One region of the Micromonospora sp. AMSO12t genome, then DNA from elsewhere that is predicted to be linked to it. Evidence: riboswitches for the same ligand, from Rfam matches in the RefSeq annotation. Region 1 holds a riboswitch; each other region holds the start of a gene.
The links. Region 1 has a riboswitch for cyclic di-AMP ahead of F6X68_RS12025 (NlpC/P60 family protein). Riboswitches for the same ligand answer to the same signal wherever they lie in the genome.
Positions count from the first base shown of each region.

Region 1 (5,166 bases):
AACAGCATGGACGGCGTCGTCGTGCTGAGCGAGTCGCTGCCGGGCGGCACCGCCACCAACTACAACCAGGGCGACACGGGCACCCACGAGGTCGGCCACTGGCTGAACCTCTACCACACCTTCCAGGGTGGCTGCTCCGGCTCGGGCGACAGCGTCAGCGACACCGCTGCCGAGGCGTCGCCGGCCTCCGGCTGCCCGACCGGGCGGAACACCTGCACCGCCCCCGGCGTCGACCCGATCACCAACTTCATGGACTACAGCTACGACTCCTGCATGTACCAGTTCACCGCCGGGCAGGCCAGCCGCATGCTGACCGCCTGGAACGCGTACCGCGCGGCGTAGTTACGCCGTACGACTCCACCGGTGCCGGCCTCGCTCGACGGGGCCGGCACCGGCGTCTGTGCGGCCGGGCACGCGGGGGTCGGGCGGTGGTCACGGTGCGGCGCCCCGGAGGGGGACGGCCCGGGGCGCCGCACCGCGTCTCAGGCGGCGGGGCGGGCGGCGTGGTCGCCGACGCGCCCCGACCGGGTCTCGGGCACCAGCGCGGTGCCGGCGTCAGCCGCGCGGGGGTCGAGCCACACCTGGACGGCGGGTCGGCCGTGCCACTCGCTGGCGCCGCCCGCGACGCCGGACTCGCGGCGGGCCAGCATCGCCACGTCGACGGTGAACTCGAAGACCCGCCAGTCGACCTGCGGCGCGGCCCGGTGGCTGCGGGCCAGCCGGGCGACCCGCGCCGGGTCGGTCACCGGCCGGGCGTGGCCGGCGACGTAGGCTTCGTCGTCGCTCTCCTCGGGCGGGAACGAATGCAGCGCGTAGCGGCCGTCGCGCTCCAGGTCGCGCCGCTTGGGCGAGTCGACGACGAAGCAGAAGAGCCCCTCGTCGGTGATCACCGGGGACACCGGGTGCACCCGGGGACCGCCGTCGGCGCGGACGGTGGCCAGGTAGCCGAAGCCCGGCCCGTACTGCTGCATGAGGAGGCGGATCCCGTCGGCGAGGCGGGGCTCGTCGGCGGCGAATTCGGACCAGGAAGCCATGCCGGCATTCTATCGAACAATTGTACGAAGATGCACTCCGACACGCAGGTCACGCGTGTCGGTCGCTAAGGTGTGCGGATGCTGCTCTCCGACCGCGACCTGGCCTCCGAGATCGAGGCGGGAACGCTCGCGCTGGAGCCGTTCGAGCCCGCGCTGGTGCAACCGTCCAGCATCGACGTACGCCTGGACAAGCTCTTCCGGGTCTTCAACAACCACCTCTACACCCACATCGACCCCGCGCAGCAGCAGGACGACCTCACGTCGATGGTCGAGGTGCCCGAGGGCGAGCCGTACGTGCTGCATCCGGGCGAGTTCGTGCTCGCCTCGACGCTGGAGGTGATCACGCTCGGCGACCAGCTCGCCGGCCGCCTGGAGGGGAAGAGCTCACTGGGCCGGCTGGGCCTGCTCACCCACTCCACGGCGGGCTTCATCGACCCGGGCTTCTCCGGTCACGTGACCCTCGAACTGTCCAACGTCGCGAACCTGCCGATCACCCTCTGGCCGGGCATGAAGATCGGTCAGCTCTGCATCTTCCGGCTCTCGTCGCCGGCGCAGCACCCGTACGGCTCGGCCGTCTACGGCTCGCGCTACCAGGGGCAGCGTGGCCCGACCCCGAGCCGCTCCTGGCAGCACTGGCGCACCTGGCCCACCCGCTGACCCGACCTGCGAGCGCGCGGAGGGCCCCCGCCGGGCAGGGACCCTCCGCGCGCCTCAGCCGGGTCGGCCGTAGCTGTGGATCGGGCCGTCGTCGACCTTCTTCATCTTGATCGGCACCCCGGCGCGGGAGGCGTGCACCACCCAGCCCCCGCCGACGTACATGCCGACGTGGTGCAGGTCGCTGTAGTAGAAGACGAGGTCGCCCGGGCGCAGCTCGCCCCGGCTCACGGACGCCGTGGCCCGGCGCTGCTGCGCGGCGTTGTGCGGCAGCGACACCCCCGCCTTCGCCCAGGCGGCGAGCATCAGGCCGGAGCAGTCGTACGAGTTCGGCCCCTCGGCGCCCCAGACGTAGGGCTTGCCGATCTGTGCGCAGGCGAACTTCACGGCGGTGCCCGCCGGGCCGCCGGGATAGCCGGCCGGGCAGGGGGCGGGACGCAGCGGCCCGCCGCCGCCGTTGCCGTAGACCCGCAGCCGTAGCTTCTGCAACCGGTCGATCTCGGCGTTGATCTGCTTCTTCTTCGCCGCGAGCTGGGCCTCGGTGCGGCTGAGCTGGACGACCATCTCGTCCAGCGGCGCCTTCTTGGCGGCCAGCCGGTCGCGCAGCTCGGCGACCTGCCGCACGTCCTGCTGCTGGTGCTGGGCGAACTGGTCGAGCAGTTCGAGCTGCCCGATCATCTCGCTCGGTGAGCGGCTGCCCAGCAGGGCGTTGACGGCGGAGACGTTCTCGCCCTTGTAGGCGCGGGCTGCCAGCGCGCCGACCTTCTCCATCGCCTGGTCGACCTGCTTCTCCAGCGGCCCGATCTGCGCGGCGAGCGCGTCGGCCTGCTTCCGCCTGGCGGCCAGGTCCTGGCGGGTGGCGTTGTGCCGTTCGATGATCGGTTCGAGCTTGTTCCAGTCCTCGTCGATCTGCCGCTCGATCTCGGCGACCGTCGGTTCGGCGTGGGCCGCCGTGGCGCCGCCGGTCAGGACGACGGCGAACGCGGCCAGGGCGGCGAGGGCGGTGGTGCAGCGGTACCAGCGTGGGCGCGGCGCAGCCGTCACCGGGTCGGCGAGGGCCGACCGGGCCGACGGTGGCCGCGGGGCATGGTGTGCCACCGGGCTTCGTACTCCTTCTTCCGTACCGCCTACCGGGTTAGCTGACGGGTTCGGGCGGGAAGGGGCGCCCTACCGCAGGACTGCGGATTCACCCCGGGGAACCTGGGTCCCCGGCTCGCTCGGGAGCGACTCGGCGGTGTCGGACCGTCACCGCCCTGGTTGGACGGAATGTCACCGGCCGACGAATGACCAGAGTAGAGACGACCGTTATCGATCCGCAACCCTACGGGCAGTGACACTCCGTACCCACCCGGATCGGGCGGATCCGCAACCCGGGCGACGAAGATTTTCTTCCTTCTGAAGTGTCTGACGGAAAGGTATTGACCAGAGGCGGCGGACGGGGCGAAGGTGACCCCACCTTTGCCCGTCCGAACTGGGGGTCTGATGCACCTGTCAGCGACATCGAGGAGCAGACGCGTCCTGCTGGCCGCCGCCGTGGCCGCCGCCATGGCGGCGACGCCGCTCACCGCCGCCGGATCCGCCGCCGCGGCAGCGCCGGTGAACGACCGGCAGCAGCAGTACGCCGCCGCGGCCGCCGAGTACGGCGTACCGGAAAGCGTCCTGCTCGGGGTCTCCTACCTGCAGTCCCGCTGGGACACCAACGCCGGCACGCCGAGCACCAGCGGCGGCTACGGACCGATGCACCTCACCGACGCCGAGCACGTCACCGCCCTCGCCGGCGGCACGCACCACGACGAGGGCACCGAGGACCCGCGCGGCGACGACTCCCGCCCGTCCCTGGCCGAGGCGGGCGAGCCGCCGGCCGCCACGCCGCCCGCCGAGGCCGCGCTGCGGACCGTCGACGCCGCCGCCGAGTTGACCGGCGCCAGCGAGGAGTCGCTGCGGACGGACGTCACGGCGAACATCCGGGGCGGCGCGGCGCTGCTGGCCGCGTACCAGAAGGAGATCGGCGCCCCGGTCGGCGCCGGCACCGACCCGGCGGCCTGGTACGGCGCGGTGGCCCGGTACTCCGGCGCGGACAGCGCCGACGCCGCGGCGGCCTTCGCCAACGAGGTGTACGCCACCATCGCCACGGGCGACAGCCGGGTGACCGACGACGGGCAGCGGGTCACGCTGGCCGGCCGGGCGGTCCAGCCGGACCGCTCCTGGCTGGACCGGCTGCGCCTGCGCAAGCTCGCCCGGCCGGACGGGCTGGAGTGCCCGAGCGACATCTCCTGCGAGTGGATCCCGGCGCCGTACGAGAACTACGGCCCCACCCTGGGCGACTACGGCAACCACGACCTGGGCAACCGTCCCACCCAGCAGAAGATCGAGTACATCGTCATCCACGACACCGAGGGCTACTTCGGCCCCAGCGTCAACCTGGTCAAGGACCCGAAGTGGGTGGGTTGGCACTACACCCTGCGCTCGGTGGACGGGCACATCGCCCAGCACATCAAGACCAAGAACGTCGGCTGGCACGCCGGCAACTGGTACGTGAACGCCAAGTCCATCGGCCTCGAACACGAGGGCTTCGCCGGGCACGGCACCTGGTACACCGAGGCGATGTACCGCACCTCCGCCAAGCTGGTCCGCCACCTGGCGCGGGCGTACAACATCCCGCTGGACCGCAACCACATCATCGGGCACGACAACGTCCCCGGCACCGTCGCCGCGAACGTGCGCGGCATGCACTGGGACCCGGGACCGTACTGGGACTGGTCGCACTACTTCGACCTGCTGAAGGCGCCGTTCAAGTCGACCGGCACGCACCGGACCGGGCTGGTCACCATCGACCCGGACTTCGCCACCAACCAGCCGCCGTTCACCGGCTGCAACCGGCAGCCTCCGGGCGTGCCGAACCCGCCCCCGGCGACGGCCCCCTGCCCGCTGCGCGGCTCCTCCGCGCTGTTCCTGCACAACGCCCCGAGCCACGACGCGCCGCTGGTCAACGACATCGCGCTGCGGCCCGACGGCACCCCGAACACCACGTACGTCTCCGACCACGGCGCCCGCGTCTCGGCCGGCCAGACGTACGCGCTTGCCGAGGTGCAGGGCGACTGGACCGCGATCTGGTACCTCGGCCAGAAGGGGTGGTTCCACAACCCGGCCGCCAAGCCGACGGCGAAGTGGACCGTCGGGTTCGTGGTGACCCCGAAGGCCGGTAAGGCCACCATCCCGGTGTACGGCCGGGCCTACCCGGAGCAGGCCGCGTACCCGGAGGGCGTGCCGTACCAGGCGATCTCGCCGCTGCAGTACACGCTCTCGGCCGGCCAGCGGTACGCCGTCGGCAACCTGCTCCCCGGCGAGTACTACCGGGCCACCACGTTCGACGGCTCCGCTCCCCACGACCAGACGGTCGTCCGGGGCGACAACAGGTACGTGCAGGTCCAGTTCGGTCACCGGATCATGTACGTCAACCTGGACGATGTGAACCTGG
Region 1 is NZ_WAAS01000059.1:8,540-13,705, reverse strand. Features, by position in the region: gene F6X68_RS12040 (zinc metalloprotease) at 1-342, shown strand, start outside; gene F6X68_RS12035 (pyridoxamine 5'-phosphate oxidase family protein) at 483-1,034, opposite strand; gene dcd (dCTP deaminase) at 1,113-1,691, shown strand; gene F6X68_RS12025 (NlpC/P60 family protein) at 1,746-2,786, opposite strand; cyclic di-AMP (ydaO/yuaA leader) riboswitch at 2,799-2,932, opposite strand; gene F6X68_RS12020 (N-acetylmuramoyl-L-alanine amidase) at 3,171-5,166, shown strand, end outside.

Region 2 (3,747 bases), on a different contig from region 1:
TCGGCCGGCTCCTGGTCGTCGGCGAAGAGGGCGAGGAGGGCGCCGACCTGCCGGTCCGCTTCGGCGGGGTGTCGGAACCGCCCGGCGGGGTTGAGCGTGTACTCGTTGCGTCGGCCCACCCGGGTGCGGTTCAGGTAGCCGCCGGCCTCCAGGTCGGCGACGATCGCCTGCGCGGCCCGCTCGGTGACGCCCACCTCGTCGGCGACGTCGCGGAGCCGGGCGGTGGGGTTGCGGGCGATGGCGAGCAGCACGTGCCCGTGGTTGGTGAGGAAGGTCCAGTTGCGGGTGCTCCCGTTCTCCCCTGTCGTCGCCATGCCCGCCATCGTATGGCCCCTGCTTCGTGTTTTCCTGCGCGCCCTCGCGGCCGAGGGACGCGCGGAGGCCCGGCCGCCGTCGCATCGGGCCGCCGGACATATGAAATGCATATCACGCATCCCTTGACGTATCTTGCAGTGCGTGTGACGGTGGTGGCAGCCCGCGTCCAGCGTCGGCCCGGGTGACCAGGCCGTTCACGTGAGGTAGCGAGGTGTGGGATGAGTCGTCCCGGATCGCCAGGAACCCAACCGGGCCCGGAGCGGACGCTCCCGGCGCCGGCCACGGGCGGGACCCCGGCCGACGTCGGCACCGCGTTCGCCGTCCCCGCGAGTCCCGAGCAGGCGCTCGCCGAGCTGCACGCCGGTAACCGGCGGTTCGTGACCGGCGCCCCGCGCCACCCCAACCAGGACGCCGGGCACCGCGCCGCGGTCGCCGACGGGCAGCACCCCTTCGCGGTGATCGTCGGTTGCTCCGACTCCCGGCTCGCCGCCGAGATCATCTTCGACCGCGGCCTCGGTGACCTCTTCGTGGTCCGCACCGCCGGGCACACCATCGGTCCCGAGGTGCTGGGCAGCGTGGAGTACGCCGTCACGGTCCTGGGCACGCCGCTGGTGGTGGTGCTCGGGCACGACTCCTGCGGGGCCGTCCAGGCGGCGCGTACGGCGGCCGCCACCGGCACCCCGCCGGTCGGGCACCTGTGCGCCGTGGTGGACGCCGTGGTGCCCAGCCTGCGCCGGGCCGCCGCCGAGGGCGTGGACGACATCGACGGGATCGTCGACATCCACATCGCGCACACCGTCGAGGCGATGCTGGGCCGCTCCGCCGTCCTCGCCGCGGAGGTGGCTGCCGGCCGTTGCGGGGTGGTCGGCATGTCGTACCGGCTGACCGCCGGCGAGGTGCGGACGGTGGCCGAGGTGCCCGCCGCTGCGGCCGACGCGCCGGAGGCGGCGGCCAGCGCCGCGCTCGCCTGAACAACCACCCACCCACCGCCCGCCTGTCACCGCCCTGGCGGGCGGGTCCGTACGACGAAACAGGGCCGCCCCGCGTTCGGCGGGGCGGCCCTGTCCGCGCTCTCGGCTGTGCCGCGCGCGTGCGTGCCTACCAGAGGGACACGTGGACGTGGTCGGTGTGGTTCGACGGACCGCTGTAGGAGCTCCAGCCCGTCGCCGGGAACCAGATCTGTCTGTTCCAGATCACGTAGTAGACGCCGAGCCGGTCGGCGTTGCGGACCAGGAACGCGGTCAGGTTGTTGCCGTACATGTAGGTGTCGTCGTTGTGCCAGGGGGAGAAGCCGCTCTTCTGCAGCGACCAGTCGCAGGCCCGGCCCTTCGGGTGCTCGTAGGGCCCGCCGGGGCGGTAACAGCCGACGAACCGGTTGAAGCCGGCCCGCTTGACCTCCTTGTACATGTGCAGGGTGCGCGCGGTGATGCGGCCGGAGGTGGTGGGGTCGGCCTCGGTGGGTGACAGCGGCGTCCAGTCGCCGTCGGCCGCCCGCCCCGGCGCGATCTTCGCCACCGGCGAGGTGGCGACCACCTTGCCGCTGGTCAGCCCTCTGCCGCCGACCAGCGCGAGCGCCTTCTCCGCCTCCCGCTTGCCGCGCGCCATCTCGTTCGTCAGCTTCTGCTGTTCGCGGACCTCGGTGTCGAGCGCCAGCTTGGCCTGCTCGGCGCGGTCCTTGACCGCGTTCACCTCGGCGAGCTTCTTGGAGTTGACCAGGTTGAGCTCGTCGAGGGCGGCGGCGCGCTTGACGAACGAGTCGGGGCTGGCGGTGTCCAGCAGCATGGACACCGCGCCGATCCGCCCGGTGCGGTAGGACTGGGCGGCGATCTGGCTGACCTGGGGAGCCAGCGCGTTCAGTTCGGCCTGCGCCCGGGAGACCTCCAGGGCCAGTTCGAGCTGGCGCTTCTTCGACTTCGCCAGCTTCGCCTTGGCCTGCACGTAGGACCGGTTCCGGGCCTCGATGAGGTCGTCGAGCAGCTTGGGCTCGTCGTCCCCGTGCCCGGAGGGCTTGGGCGGGGTGGGCGCGGCCGCCGCCGGGAGAGGCCCGGCGAAGACCGCCAGAGCGGCGAGTACGGCCACCACGGGCGTCAGCCAGCGGCGTAGGGGTGCCGTCACAGTTTTCCCTTCCGTCGACCGCCGACCGGGTTAGCTGACGGGTTCGGGGCGGAAGTGGCCCCTACCGCTGTCGCGGATTCACCCCACGTACCTGGGTCCCCGGTTCGCCTCGCGGCGATTGGGCGGCGGCACCGCAGGCGCCGCTGCGCGCCTTCGGCGGTGACCGGCAGCGAGGTTACCCGAGAACGCTCCCGGGGATCTACGTCCCTAAGCCGACTAAATGCGTTATTTCGTAATGGCGGACGGTGACCAGTGACGCATTTATCAGGACGAACGTCCTGTTCGGTCACGCTGAGGAGCGTCACCATGCGGTGTCCGTACTTCTGTGCCCATCGGGCCATCCGGCGGGAGCGGCGGACGGCGTGTCCCCACGCGGCCCGCTGAGGGCCTCCAGCGCCTCGGACCGGTCGGTGGCCGGCCGGGGCGTCGGCGCGGGCGCGGTGGCGGCGCGGTCGGTCGCGTCCCCGCCGCGTCGGCCGGCCGTGGTCACCAGGGCCGCCAGCGCGGTGGTCAGCGGCACGGCGGCGATCAGGCCCAGGGTGGCGACCGCGCTGCGGACGATCTCCTGGGCGAGGAACTCGCTGGTGAGAAGTTGGGTCACCGCCCGCGAGTCGGCGGTCAGCAGGAGCAGCACCGGCAGCGAGGCGCCGGCGTACGCCAGCACGATGGTGTTCACCGTCGAGGCGATGTGCGCCCGGCCGACCCGGGTCGCCGCCCGGTAGAGCTGCGTCCGGGACAGCCCGGGGTTGGCGTGCGCCAGCTCGGTGACCGTGGCGGCCTGGGTCACCGTGACGTCGTCCAGCACGCCGAGGGAGCCGATGATGATCCCGGCCAGCAGCAGCCCGTGCAGGTCGACGTCGGCCTGGTACATCGACAGCGTGGTGGCGTCCTCGGAGCCGAACCCGGTCAGGTGGGTCGCGGCGGTGGCGATCGTGCCGAGGACACCGGTCAGCACCAGGCTGCCCAGCGTGCCGAGCACGGCGACCGAGGTCTGCGCCGTCACGCCGTGGGTCAGGTAGAGCACCACGAACATGATCAGAGCGGCGCCGACGACCGCGACCAGCAGGGGCGGGTTCCCGGCGCTGATGCCCGGCAGCACGAAGGTCAGCAGGATGGCGAAGCTCGCCGCCAGGCCGCCCAGCGCGGCCAGCCCACGCCACCGCCCGAAGGCGACGATGGCGGCCGCGAAGAGCGCCACCAGCCAGACCAGCGGCTTGCCGCGCTGGTGCTCGGCGATGTTGTAGGTGCTGGCCGTGGGGTCGGCGGGGTCGGTGAGCTCGACCAGGATGATCTCGTCGTCCACGGCGACGGTCGGCG
Region 2 is NZ_WAAS01000405.1:118-3,864, reverse strand. Features, by position in the region: gene F6X68_RS31280 (MarR family winged helix-turn-helix transcriptional regulator) at 1-323, opposite strand, end outside; gene F6X68_RS31275 (carbonic anhydrase) at 534-1,286, shown strand; gene F6X68_RS31270 (hypothetical protein) at 1,414-2,430, opposite strand; cyclic di-AMP (ydaO/yuaA leader) riboswitch at 2,434-2,565, opposite strand; partial or broken gene F6X68_RS31265 (YibE/F family protein) at 2,732-3,747, opposite strand, start outside.
Region 2: it holds a riboswitch for cyclic di-AMP, as region 1 does, so the genes downstream of both, F6X68_RS31270 (hypothetical protein) here and F6X68_RS12025 (NlpC/P60 family protein) in region 1, are expected to answer to the same signal.

Region 3 (5,166 bases), on a different contig from region 1:
CCTCGCCCGGCGCAAGTTCCGGCCGGGGGCCGGCGGCTCGGCGGTGTCCCGCGCGCTGCGCCGGCACCAGCCCGAGTTCCTGCTCCACTTCTCCGCGCCGCCCGGCTCGGAGTACCAGGTCACCATGTGGCTGCCGTACCTGGAGCGGATCGGCCGGCCGTTCCTGGTGATGGTGCGCGAGCCGGAGTTCCTGCCCCTGGTCGCCGCGGCCACCAGCGCGCCCGTGGTCTACTGCCCCACCACCAGGGCCATGGACGAGGCGCTGGTGCCGAGTCTGCGGGTGGCGTTCTACGTCAACCACGGCGCGAAGAACAGCCACTGCATCCGCTACACCCAGCTGACCCACGTCCAGCTGCACCACGGCGACAGCGACAAGGCCCCCAGCGCCAACCCGGTCTCGGCGATCTTCGACCGGATCTTCGTCGCCGGCCAGGCCGCCATCGACCGGTACGCCCGCGCCGGGGTGGACATCCCGGCGGAGAAGTTCGTCGTCGTCGGCCGCCCGCAGGTCGAGTCGATCGAGGTACGCCCGGAGCCGGCGCACGGGCGGGCCAACCCGACCGTGCTCTACACGCCGACCTGGACGGGGCACAACGCGGACGCGAACTACTGCTCCCTGCCGGTGGCCGAGACGCTGCTGCGCCGGCTGCTCGACCGGGGCGCGACGGTGATCCTGCGGGCCCACCCGTACACCTCGCAGAACCCGGCCTCCGCCCGGCAGCTGGGCCGGCTCACCGAACTGCTGGCCGCGGACCGGGCCCGCAGCGGCCGGCAGCACGTCTTCGGGGCCGCCGCCAGCCGGGAGCTGACCCTGACCGAGTGCGTGAACCGCTCGGACGCGCTGGTCTCCGACGTGTCCGGGGTGATCTCCGACTACCTCTACTCCGGCAAGCCGTACGCGGTGACCGACATGGTGGACTCCGGCGACCGGTTCCCCGAGCAGTTCCCGCTCGCCGGGTCGGGCTACGTGCTGCGGCGCGACATGGCGAACGTGGACGAGGTGCTGACCGCGCTGCTGGACACCGATCCGCTGGCCTCGGCGCGGTGGGTCACCCGGAGCCGCTACCTGGGCGACTTCCCCGCCGAGTCGTACGCCGAGGCGTTCCTGGAGGCCGCACGGCGCCAGCTCGACGAGGGCTGGAAGACGCCCGCCCCGCGCACGGGCGGCGCGACCGGCCTGCCGCTCGACCCGGACGAGGCGACCCTCTCCCCCGCCACCTGACGCACCGGCCGGGAGGCACACCGGTCGCGACGGCGGATCTCCGGGTCGGGCCGTTCGCGGGGCACCGTCAGCGGTACGGCTCGACGAGGTCCAGGACCGCTTCGGGGGCCTCGACGTGGGCGTTGTGCCCGAGGCCGGGCAGGGTGGCGACCGGCACCCCCAGCTCCGTGAGCTGGGCGTCGGTGACCATGGGGTCGTGCTCGCCGCGGGCCAGCAGCACGGGCACGTCGGTCGCCGCCAGCAGGGCGGGCAGGTCCGGCGCGCCCACGCCGAACGCGGCCGGGTCCATCGCCAGCCGCCAGCGGCCGTCGACCTGCCGCAGCCCCGCCTCCACCACGGGGTGCTCCGGGGCGAAGAGCCCGGTCAGGCCGGCCACCCGCAGGTAGCGGCGGGCCGCCTCGTCCCGGCTGGCGAACCAGGTCACCGGCCGGGCCGCCAGCTCACCCGCCTTGGCCAGCTCCGCCGGCGACCAGACGGCCTTGATGCCGAGCCCGACGACGGCGTCGACGGGCAGCCCGGCGCCCCGGGCGGCCAGCGCCAGCCCGACCACCCCGCCGAGGGAGTGCCCCAGCACGACGAGCCGGTCCCCCGCCGCGAGCCCCGCGCCGATCCGCGCGGCCAGCCCCGGGAAGGAGTACTCCGGCAACGGCGGCGACCAGCCGTGGCCGGCGAGGTCGGGCGCCAGCCACCGCCCCGCCCACCGACGCTCCAGCAGCGGCGCCCAGGGCAGCCACACGTCGCCGGTCGCGCCCATGCCGTGCAGCAGCAGAAGCACCCTCCGGCCGTCCCGCTCACCCGACTCATCGACCATGGGCGCAGTGTGCCACCCGTCGGACGCCGCGGGCGAGGGCCGTGACCCGGACACGACATCGGGCGCCGACCCCCCGGGTGGGGAGCCGACGCCCGACGGCGTCGCTCAGGCGGAGTAGCCGCGGGTGGCGGCCCAGTTCGCCAGGGCGATGGTGCTGATCCAGTACGACGCGGTCGCCGGGTTCGCCGAGTCGGCGATCTTCACCAGCCGCCCCTCGTCCTGGTAGCCGACCACCGCGATGTAGTGGCCGCCGGGGAAGGAGTGCCAGCCGCCGTCGGTGTCCGTGGCGCTGCCGGCGACGTTGACCACGACGCCCCGCCCGTCGGTGATGGCCGCGACGACGTCGGCCTGGAGCCGGTCCATCTGGGCCGGGGTGGCGGCGCCACCGGGGATCATCCGGGTCCGGTACGGGTCGCCCTTCACCGTCGCGTTCAGCACCCGGGTGGTGTCCTGGGCCGAGTCGGTGCCCATCTGGTCGGTGCCCAACTGGGCACCGAGGGCGTCCTGGCTGCGCGCGATGCCGGCGGCGCTGAGGGCGTGCCGGACGGCCGCCGGACCACAGTTGTAGAAGGTGGTCTGGGCCTGGTAGTCGTAGTCCAGGCTCTTGGCGGCCGGAGGCTTCGGCGGCTCCGGCTTGCGGGTCAGGTCCGGGTCCGGGGCGGCGCTGGACGCGCTGGCCGACGGGGCGGCGCTGGACGCGGCCGGGGCGGCGCTGGACGGGGCGGGCGCGACCCGGGCCTGGCTGCGCGAGGCCGACGCGTCGTCCCGCAGTTCGGTCGCGGCCACCGGGGCCTGCGCGGCGGCGGGGGCCTCGTCGGTTCCGGCCAGCAGCGCGACCGTGCCCGACGCCAGCACGAGCGCCGCGGCGGACGCGGCGGCCAGCTGGTACGGACGCTCGGACGTGAGGCGACGCAGCTGTCGCTTGAGGTGGTGCTTCACGGTTTCCTCCACGGGCTCGGGGTGAGCGGCCGTCGGTCCGCGCCGAGGGCAGGGCGGACCGACCGCGCGGACGGGCGTCCGGGCGGGTGGTGGGCCACTCAGGGGATGCGCCCGGGACGCCGGGCGACGGACGGTGACCGGTGGGTCAGCTCATGACCTGCGGGCGGACGAGCGCGGTCACCGCGGCGCCGTGGAGACGGCGGCACAACCGAGGGGTGTACGGGTGTGGCATGACGATGGAACTCCTTCCGACACCGCCGACCGGGTTAGCTGACGGATTCGGGCGGGAAGAACGCCCTACCACGGGCCCACGGCCCACGGATTCACCCCAACGAGCACTGGGTCCCCGGTTCGTCGTTCACGATTAGGCGGGTCGGCGCGGCGTCGCCTCTGGCGATCGGGTACCGCACCGGACGCGCCGACATTACTGGCCGGTCCGCGCCCTGCCAACCCCGTCCCACCTGCCTAAACCTTGATCGGCAGACAATTTTTGCGGGCACTTCGCCACTGACGCGACTCAATGGGACGACCGTTTCTGCGCGCACCTCCGGGCGACAACGGGACAAGTGGCGGACATCGGCGCCGAAACCCCGGCAGGAATCGACCGGGCCGCGCCCGATGACCGGTTCGCCGACGTGGTGACCGGCGTCACCGAAACGGCCGGGATTTCGTCGGCGGACACTCCGGTCGCCGGGGCGCTCAGCGCGAGTCGGCGTACGTCGGCCGGTGGCCGTCCTGCGGGTCGGCGGCCCGGGGGCGCGGCACGGCGTTGCCCCGGTCTCCCGGCGCCGCCCCGGGGCCGCCGGGGTCCTGCCCGGCGCCGTCCCCGCCCCGCGGCGCCCGGGCCGACCTGCGCGGGGTGAGCAGCCGCATCATCGGCGTCTCGACGAGACGGTGCAACAGGCCGGCCAGGGCCAGGTTGACCAGCAGGAAGCCGAGCACCACCGCCAGCCCCGACCAGCCGGTGAAGCCGACACCCCAGTCGCCGGTGAGCCGCAGGACGGTGATCATCACGAGGACGTGCACCAGATAGAAGGCGAAGGAGACCTCGCCCAGCCAGATCATCGGCCGGGACCGCCACGGCGAGCGCCGCCCGCGCACGTCCGCGTCCGCCGCCGCGGCGATGACCAGGATGTACGCGACCGAGAGCAGCGCCGCCCACAGTTCGGCGCGGACCCACTGCGCGGCGACCACCCAGGTCGCCACGAAGAGCAGGCTGGCCAGCGGCAGGCCCGGCCCGCGCCACCGGCCACGCCGCATCAGCTCGGCGGCGGCGACGCCCATCCAGAACTCCAGCGACCGCACCGGCGGGAAGATCTGGGTGAACCACCAGCGGCTCTCCTCGGGCACCAGCGCCTGGGCCGGCCAGAGCGCCAGGATGAGCAGCGGCACCGCGACCACGACGGCCCACAGGGCCCACGGTCGGGCCCGGCGGATCAGCGGCAGCGCCAACGGCAGGCAGAGGTAGAAGAAGAACTCGCAGGACAGCGACCAGCTGACCGTGTTGATGCTGTAGAAGTGGCCCGGCCGCGGGTCCCACGCCTGGAGGAGGAACAGGTTCTCCACCGCGACGAACCGGTCCACGGGGTCGGCGAACCAGGCCGCGACCGCCAGGGCCGCCACCCACAGCACCACGTGGCTCGGCCAGATCTTGGCCACCCGGCGCCGCCAGAACGCCCGACGGGTGTCGGTGGGTCGGGCCGACCAGACCAGCACGAAGCCGCTGAGGATGAAGAAGAACTGCACGCCCGACAGCCCGAGTGCGAAGGCCCAGTCCACGACGGCCTTCTGGCCGGGCTCGGCGATGATGCCCATCGTCGCGACGTGGAACCCGAAGACGAGCAGGGCGGCGACCCAGCGCAGCCCGGTCAGCGACGGCAGGCGGCTGGCCGGGGACGCGGGCCGGGCGGCGGGCGCGACGGTCGCGACGGTCGCGGCGTCGTTCATGCCGGCATCCCGACGATCCGCAGGGTCACCAGCACGTACGTCTCCTCCTCGACCCCGTCCTCAGGCGCCCCGAGGGGCCCGTGGCGGTCCGCCGGTCGGCGCCGCCCCGCCGGGCACCCTACCCGCCGGGCCTGAGGCTCTGTTCCGTCCCGTCCGCGAGTGCCCGTTCTGTCCCGTGGGGGAGTCCCGTTCCTCCCGTCCCTCCGTGACCGTTGCGTCCCCATCCGTGACGGCGGTGGCGGGCATC
Region 3 is NZ_WAAS01000091.1:14,755-19,920, forward strand. Features, by position in the region: gene F6X68_RS15785 (CDP-glycerol glycerophosphotransferase family protein) at 1-1,222, shown strand, start outside; gene F6X68_RS15790 (alpha/beta fold hydrolase) at 1,290-2,033, opposite strand; gene F6X68_RS15795 (C39 family peptidase) at 2,139-2,984, opposite strand; cyclic di-AMP (ydaO/yuaA leader) riboswitch at 3,213-3,353, opposite strand; gene F6X68_RS15800 (acyltransferase) at 3,672-4,919, opposite strand.
Region 3: it holds a riboswitch for cyclic di-AMP, as region 1 does, so the genes downstream of both, F6X68_RS15795 (C39 family peptidase) here and F6X68_RS12025 (NlpC/P60 family protein) in region 1, are expected to answer to the same signal.

Region 4 (5,166 bases), on a different contig from region 1:
CGTCGCCACCATCCAGCGGGAGCAGGACGAGGCCATCCGCTCCCCCGGCTCGGGCGTGACGATCGTGTCCGGCGGTCCGGGCACCGGGAAGACGGCCGTCGCCCTGCACCGGGCCGCGTACCTGCTCTATTCCGACCGCAGCCGGTTCGCCGGCGGCGGCATCCTGGTGGTGGGCCCGTCCTCGGTCTTCGTCGAGTACATCGCCTCGGTGCTGCCCTCGCTCGGCGAGGACACCGCCACCCTGCACTCGCTGGGCACACTCTTCGCGGGCCTGACCGCCACCCGCACCGATCCGCCGGCGGTGGCGGCGGTGAAGGGTTCGCTGCGGATGCGGCGGGTGCTGGAGCGGGCGGCCCGGGACGCGGTGCCGGGCGGCCCGACCGAGCTGCGCCTGCTCTACCGGGGCGAGCTGCTCCGGCTGGAGCGCCGCGAGCTGGACGGCATCCGGGACCGGGCGATGCCCCGGGGCGCCCGCCGCAACGAGGTGCGCCGGGCCGGCTTCGACGGGGTCTTCGCGGCGCTGTGGGCGCAGGCCCGCAGGTTGGGCGTGGGCCGGCTGCCCGAGCAACGCGCGTTCGAGGACGAGATCGCCGAGCGGCCGGAGTTCCGGGAGTTCCTGAAGGCGTGGTGGCCCCGGCTGCACCCCCGGCACGTGCTGGGCTGGCTGGCCCGTCCGGACCGGCTGCACCGCTACGCCGAGGGGATCCTCTCCCGCGCCGAGATCCGGCTGCTGACCGACGCGTACCGCAGCCTCGACGCCGCCGGGCTGACGATCGCCGACATCGCGCTGCTCGACGAGCTGGACGCGCTGCTCGGCAAGCCGATGAAGCCCGCCCGGGCGAAGCGGGACCCGTTCCAGCTGGCCGGCGGGGTCCGCGAGCTGAGCACCTTCGCCGACCGGCAGCGCGCCGCCCGCGAGGCGGCGCGGGAACGCCCGGACGACTACCGGGAGTACGCGCACGTGGTGGTCGACGAGTCGCAGGACGTCTCGCCGATGCAGTGGCGCATGATCGGCCGGCGGGGCCGGCTGGCCTCGTGGACGGTGGTGGGCGATCCGGCGCAGACGGCGTGGACGGGGGATCCCGAGGAGCTGAACCGGGCCCGGGACCAGGCGTTGGGCCGGCGCAAGCGGCACCACTTCACCCTCACCACGAACTACCGCAACTCGGCGGAGATCTTCGCGGTGGCGGCGGCCGAGATCCGCCGGCTGCACCCGGACCTGCCGCTGCCCCGGGCGGTGCGCTCCACCGGCGTCGACCCGGTCGCGCTGTCGGTGCCGCCGGCGGAGCTGGAGAGCGCCGTCGTGGCGGCGGCCGACGCGCTGCTCGCCGAGGTCGAGGGCACGGTCGGGGTGATCACGCCGGTGCCGCGCCGCGACGAGGTGGCCGGCTGGCTGGGCGGGCTCGGCACGCCGCGTTTGCAGGTGGTGACCAGCCTGGAGGCCAAGGGCATGGAGTACGACGGGGTCGTCCTCGTCGCTCCGGGCGAGATCCGGGCCGACCCGGGGTCGGGGGTGCGGACGCTCTACGTGGCGCTGTCCCGGGCCACCCAGCGGCTGACCACCGTCGACCCGATCGGCTGAGCCGCCGTTACTTGCATACATAGCGATGTGAGCATAGATTGAACGCGAATCCGGACGCCTGACGGAGGGTGGGCGCGTGGGCGCAGGTCATGACCACCATCACGGGTCGGTGGCGAATGCCGCGCACCGCCACCGGGGCCGACTCTGGGCGGCGTTCGGGCTGCTCGCCGGCCTCATGGTGGTGGAGGCGGTGGCGGCCTTCCGCACGGGGTCGCTGGCCCTGCTGAGCGACGCCGGGCACATGTTCACCGACGTGCTCGGCATCGGCATGGCGCTCGCGGCGATCGCCGCCACCCGGCGGGCGGGCGCCGACCCGCAGCGCACCTTCGGCCTCTACCGGCTGGAGGTGCTGGCCGCACTGGCCAACGCCATGCTGCTCTCCGGCGTCGCGGTCTACGTCGTGATCGAGGCGGTGCGCCGCTTCGGCGACCCGCCGGAGGTGCTGGCCGGCCCGATGCTGGTGGTCGCCGTGCTCGGCCTGCTCGCCAACATCGGCGCCTTCGCGCTGCTGCGCTCCGGGGCGAAGGAGAGCATCAACGTCCACGGCGCGTACCTGGAGGTGCTCGGCGACCTGCTGGGGTCACTCGGCGTGATCGGGGCCGCGCTGCTGATCGCCACCACCGGCTGGTGGTGGGCGGACCCGCTGGTGGCGGTCGCGATCGGGGTGTTCATCCTGCCGCGCACCTGGCGGCTCGGGCGGGCCGCGCTGCGCATCCTGGTGCAGGCCGCGCCGGAGCACCTCCAGGTGACCGCGGTGCACGACCGGCTGGCCGCCGTGCCCGGCGTCGCCGAGGTGCACGACCTGCACGTCTGGACGCTCACCTCCGGCATGGAGGTGGCCTCGGCGCACCTGACCATGGCACCCGGCGCGGAGGTCGGCGCGGTGCTGGGCGCCGCCCGGGCCGCGCTGCACGACGACTTCCACATCGAGCACGCCACGTTGCAGATCGAGCCCGGAGCGTCGCGCGGGGCCTGCGGGTCGGTTGAGTGGTAATGAGGACAACCTTAAATCTGGGAGAGTATTGTGCGCTTATGCCGGATTTGACTGCTAGTGGACGTACACCCTCCGTCACCTGCGCTGCATCAGTCACACCGGCACCGGTAGGCTCGGCTTCGGCCTCCGCCAGGCGGCACCCACCGGTGCCGGCGGTGGCCGCCGCCTAATCGCCCGGCGGGGCGAACCGGGGAACCATGTTCGTGGGGTGCATCCGCGTCAGCGGTAGGGATCTTCCGTCCCGAACCCGTCAGCTAACCCGGTCGGCGGCTGACGGAAGGACACGTGAATGCCAGTGATGGCACCTGTACGACGACCTGCCGCCCGGACGGCGGCCCTGATCGCCACGATGCTCGCCCTCGGCGCCGCGGTGGCCCCGGTCACCGCCGCCCCGGCGGCGGCCGCCACCCGGGCCGGCCTGCTCGCCGCGGCCCCCGGCCAGGACGAGGAGGGCGGCACCCCCGCCCTGCGGGCCCAGTTGGAGGCCGCCAGCAAGGGCTACCTCGACGCCAAGCGCGCCCTCGACACGTCGGCCAAGCGGCAACAGCAGCTCGCCGCGCAGCTCAAGACCACCGAGGTCGAGCTGGCCGCGCACACCGCCAAGGTCGGCGAGATCGCGGGGGCGGCCTACCGCACCGGCCGGCTCAGCGTGGCGTCCGCCCTGCTCAACAGCAGCTCGCCGGACGGCTTCATGGACCGCGCCGCCGCCCTCGACGCGGTGGCCGCCAAGGAGGACCGGGCCCTGCGCGAACTCCAGGAGACCCGAGACCAGGCCACCCGCACCAAGCTCGCCCTGGACGGCGAGATCCGGGAGCAGCGCAAGCAGGTCACCGTGATGGCCAAGCGCAAGGAGCAGGCCGAGCGGGCGTTGACGGTCGCCAACCGCGAGCAGCAGCAACAGCGGCAGCAGTCCACGGGGGCGGGCACCTCGCCGGGCGGCACCTCCAGCAAGACGGCGAAGGCGGCCCCGCGCAACTCCGACGGCTCCTGGCCGCGCGAGTCGTGCAGCGTCAACGACCCCACCCCCGCCAACGGCTGCATCACCCCGCGCACCCTGCACGCGCTCAACCAGGCCAAGGCGGCGGGCTTCACCCGCTACGTCTCCTGCTACCGCCCCGGCGGCTCGGGCGAACACCCGAAGGGCCGGGCCTGCGACTTCGCGGCCCAGAAGGGCGGCTTCGGCGGCGACGCCACCGGCGGCGACCGGACGTACGGCAACAACCTGTCGGCGTACTTCGTGCGCAACGCCGACCGGCTCGCCGTGCTCTACGTGATCTGGTACAGGCAGATCTGGCTGCCCAGCAGCGGATGGAAGTCGTACAGCGGGGCCAACGGCGACCCGTCCAGCGACCACACCAACCACGTGCACCTGTCGGTCTACTGACGCCCGCGCCCCGGTGCCCCGCCCGTCGCGGGTCACCGGGGGCGCGACGGCCACCACGGCCGGGACCGTCCGGCGGTCAGTCGGCCGGCGACCCGGGCGGGCTCGTGTCGAGGGCCGTGGCGAGGCGGGCGGCCAGCCCGAGGTGGGCGGCGCGGGTCTGGCGGAACGCGTAGCCGAAGAGCGGCGCGGGCGCGGCGAGGGTGATCTCGACCTCGATGCGGACCACGCCGTCGGGCTCCGCCCGCAGCCGGGTGTGGTTGCGCACCGTGGTGGCAGGCCACTGCCGGGCCACGGTGACGATCTCGTCGGCATCGTCGACGAGGACGTCGGCCCGGTAGGTGATCGGCAGGCGCACCGGCCCGGCGGCCAGTCGATCGGTGATGTCGTAGCTGGCCCGCGCGCCAGGACGGGGCGGCACCCGGCGGACCCGGACGATCAGCGGGTGCAGGTCCTCCTGCCGGGTGGGGTCGGCGAGCAGCGCCGCGGCGTCCGGGAGGGAGCAGCGCGCCTGGACGGTGTAGCTGAAGGAACTTCGCCTGAGCACGCCGTCTCCCCAGCGTCGGTGGTCGCCCGATCGTCGCGCATGCCGGGCGCCCTGGCAACGCCGCGCCGATCCCGCCCGGAGTCCGGACGCCCGGCCGCCGACCACACTACGGTCAGCTGGTGGATGGTCACGGCACGTGTCGACCGGCGGAGGATGGGCGCATGAACGGGTACGACGGATGAGCGGGCACGTGATGGTCTTCGCGCCCACGCCCCGGCTGACGGTGACCGTCGACCAGCCCAGCGAGGCGCCGGAGCTGCACCTGCACCCCGGCGGGCAGGGCGTCTGGCAGGCCCGGATGGTGATGTCGCTCGGGGTCGACGTGGTGCTCTGCGCCGCCCTCGGCGGCGAGATCGGCCAGGTGCTGGAGCCGCTGCTGGTCAGCGAGGGGGTGCACCTGAAGGTGGTGGTCCGCGACTCCGGCAGCGGCGGGTACGTGCACGATCGGCGCGAGGGCTCCCGGCAGGAGATCGTGGACGTGCCCGGCCAGCCGCTCAGCCGGCACGAGCTGGACGAGCTCTACAACCTGGCGCTCGGCGAGGGGCTGCGCGCCTCGGTCAGCGTGCTGAGCGGGCCGAACGAGCCGTCCCTGGTCCCGGCCGACCTCTACCGGCGGTTCGCCGCCGACCTGGGGGCCAACGGCAGCCGGGTGGTGGTCGACC
Region 4 is NZ_WAAS01000203.1:5,516-10,681, forward strand. Features, by position in the region: gene F6X68_RS24010 (AAA family ATPase) at 1-1,582, shown strand, start outside; gene F6X68_RS24015 (cation diffusion facilitator family transporter) at 1,659-2,576, shown strand; cyclic di-AMP (ydaO/yuaA leader) riboswitch at 2,730-2,861, shown strand; gene F6X68_RS24020 (hypothetical protein) at 2,875-3,960, shown strand; gene F6X68_RS24025 (SRPBCC family protein) at 4,037-4,504, opposite strand; gene F6X68_RS24030 (1-phosphofructokinase family hexose kinase) at 4,683-5,166, shown strand, end outside.
Region 4: it holds a riboswitch for cyclic di-AMP, as region 1 does, so the genes downstream of both, F6X68_RS24020 (hypothetical protein) here and F6X68_RS12025 (NlpC/P60 family protein) in region 1, are expected to answer to the same signal.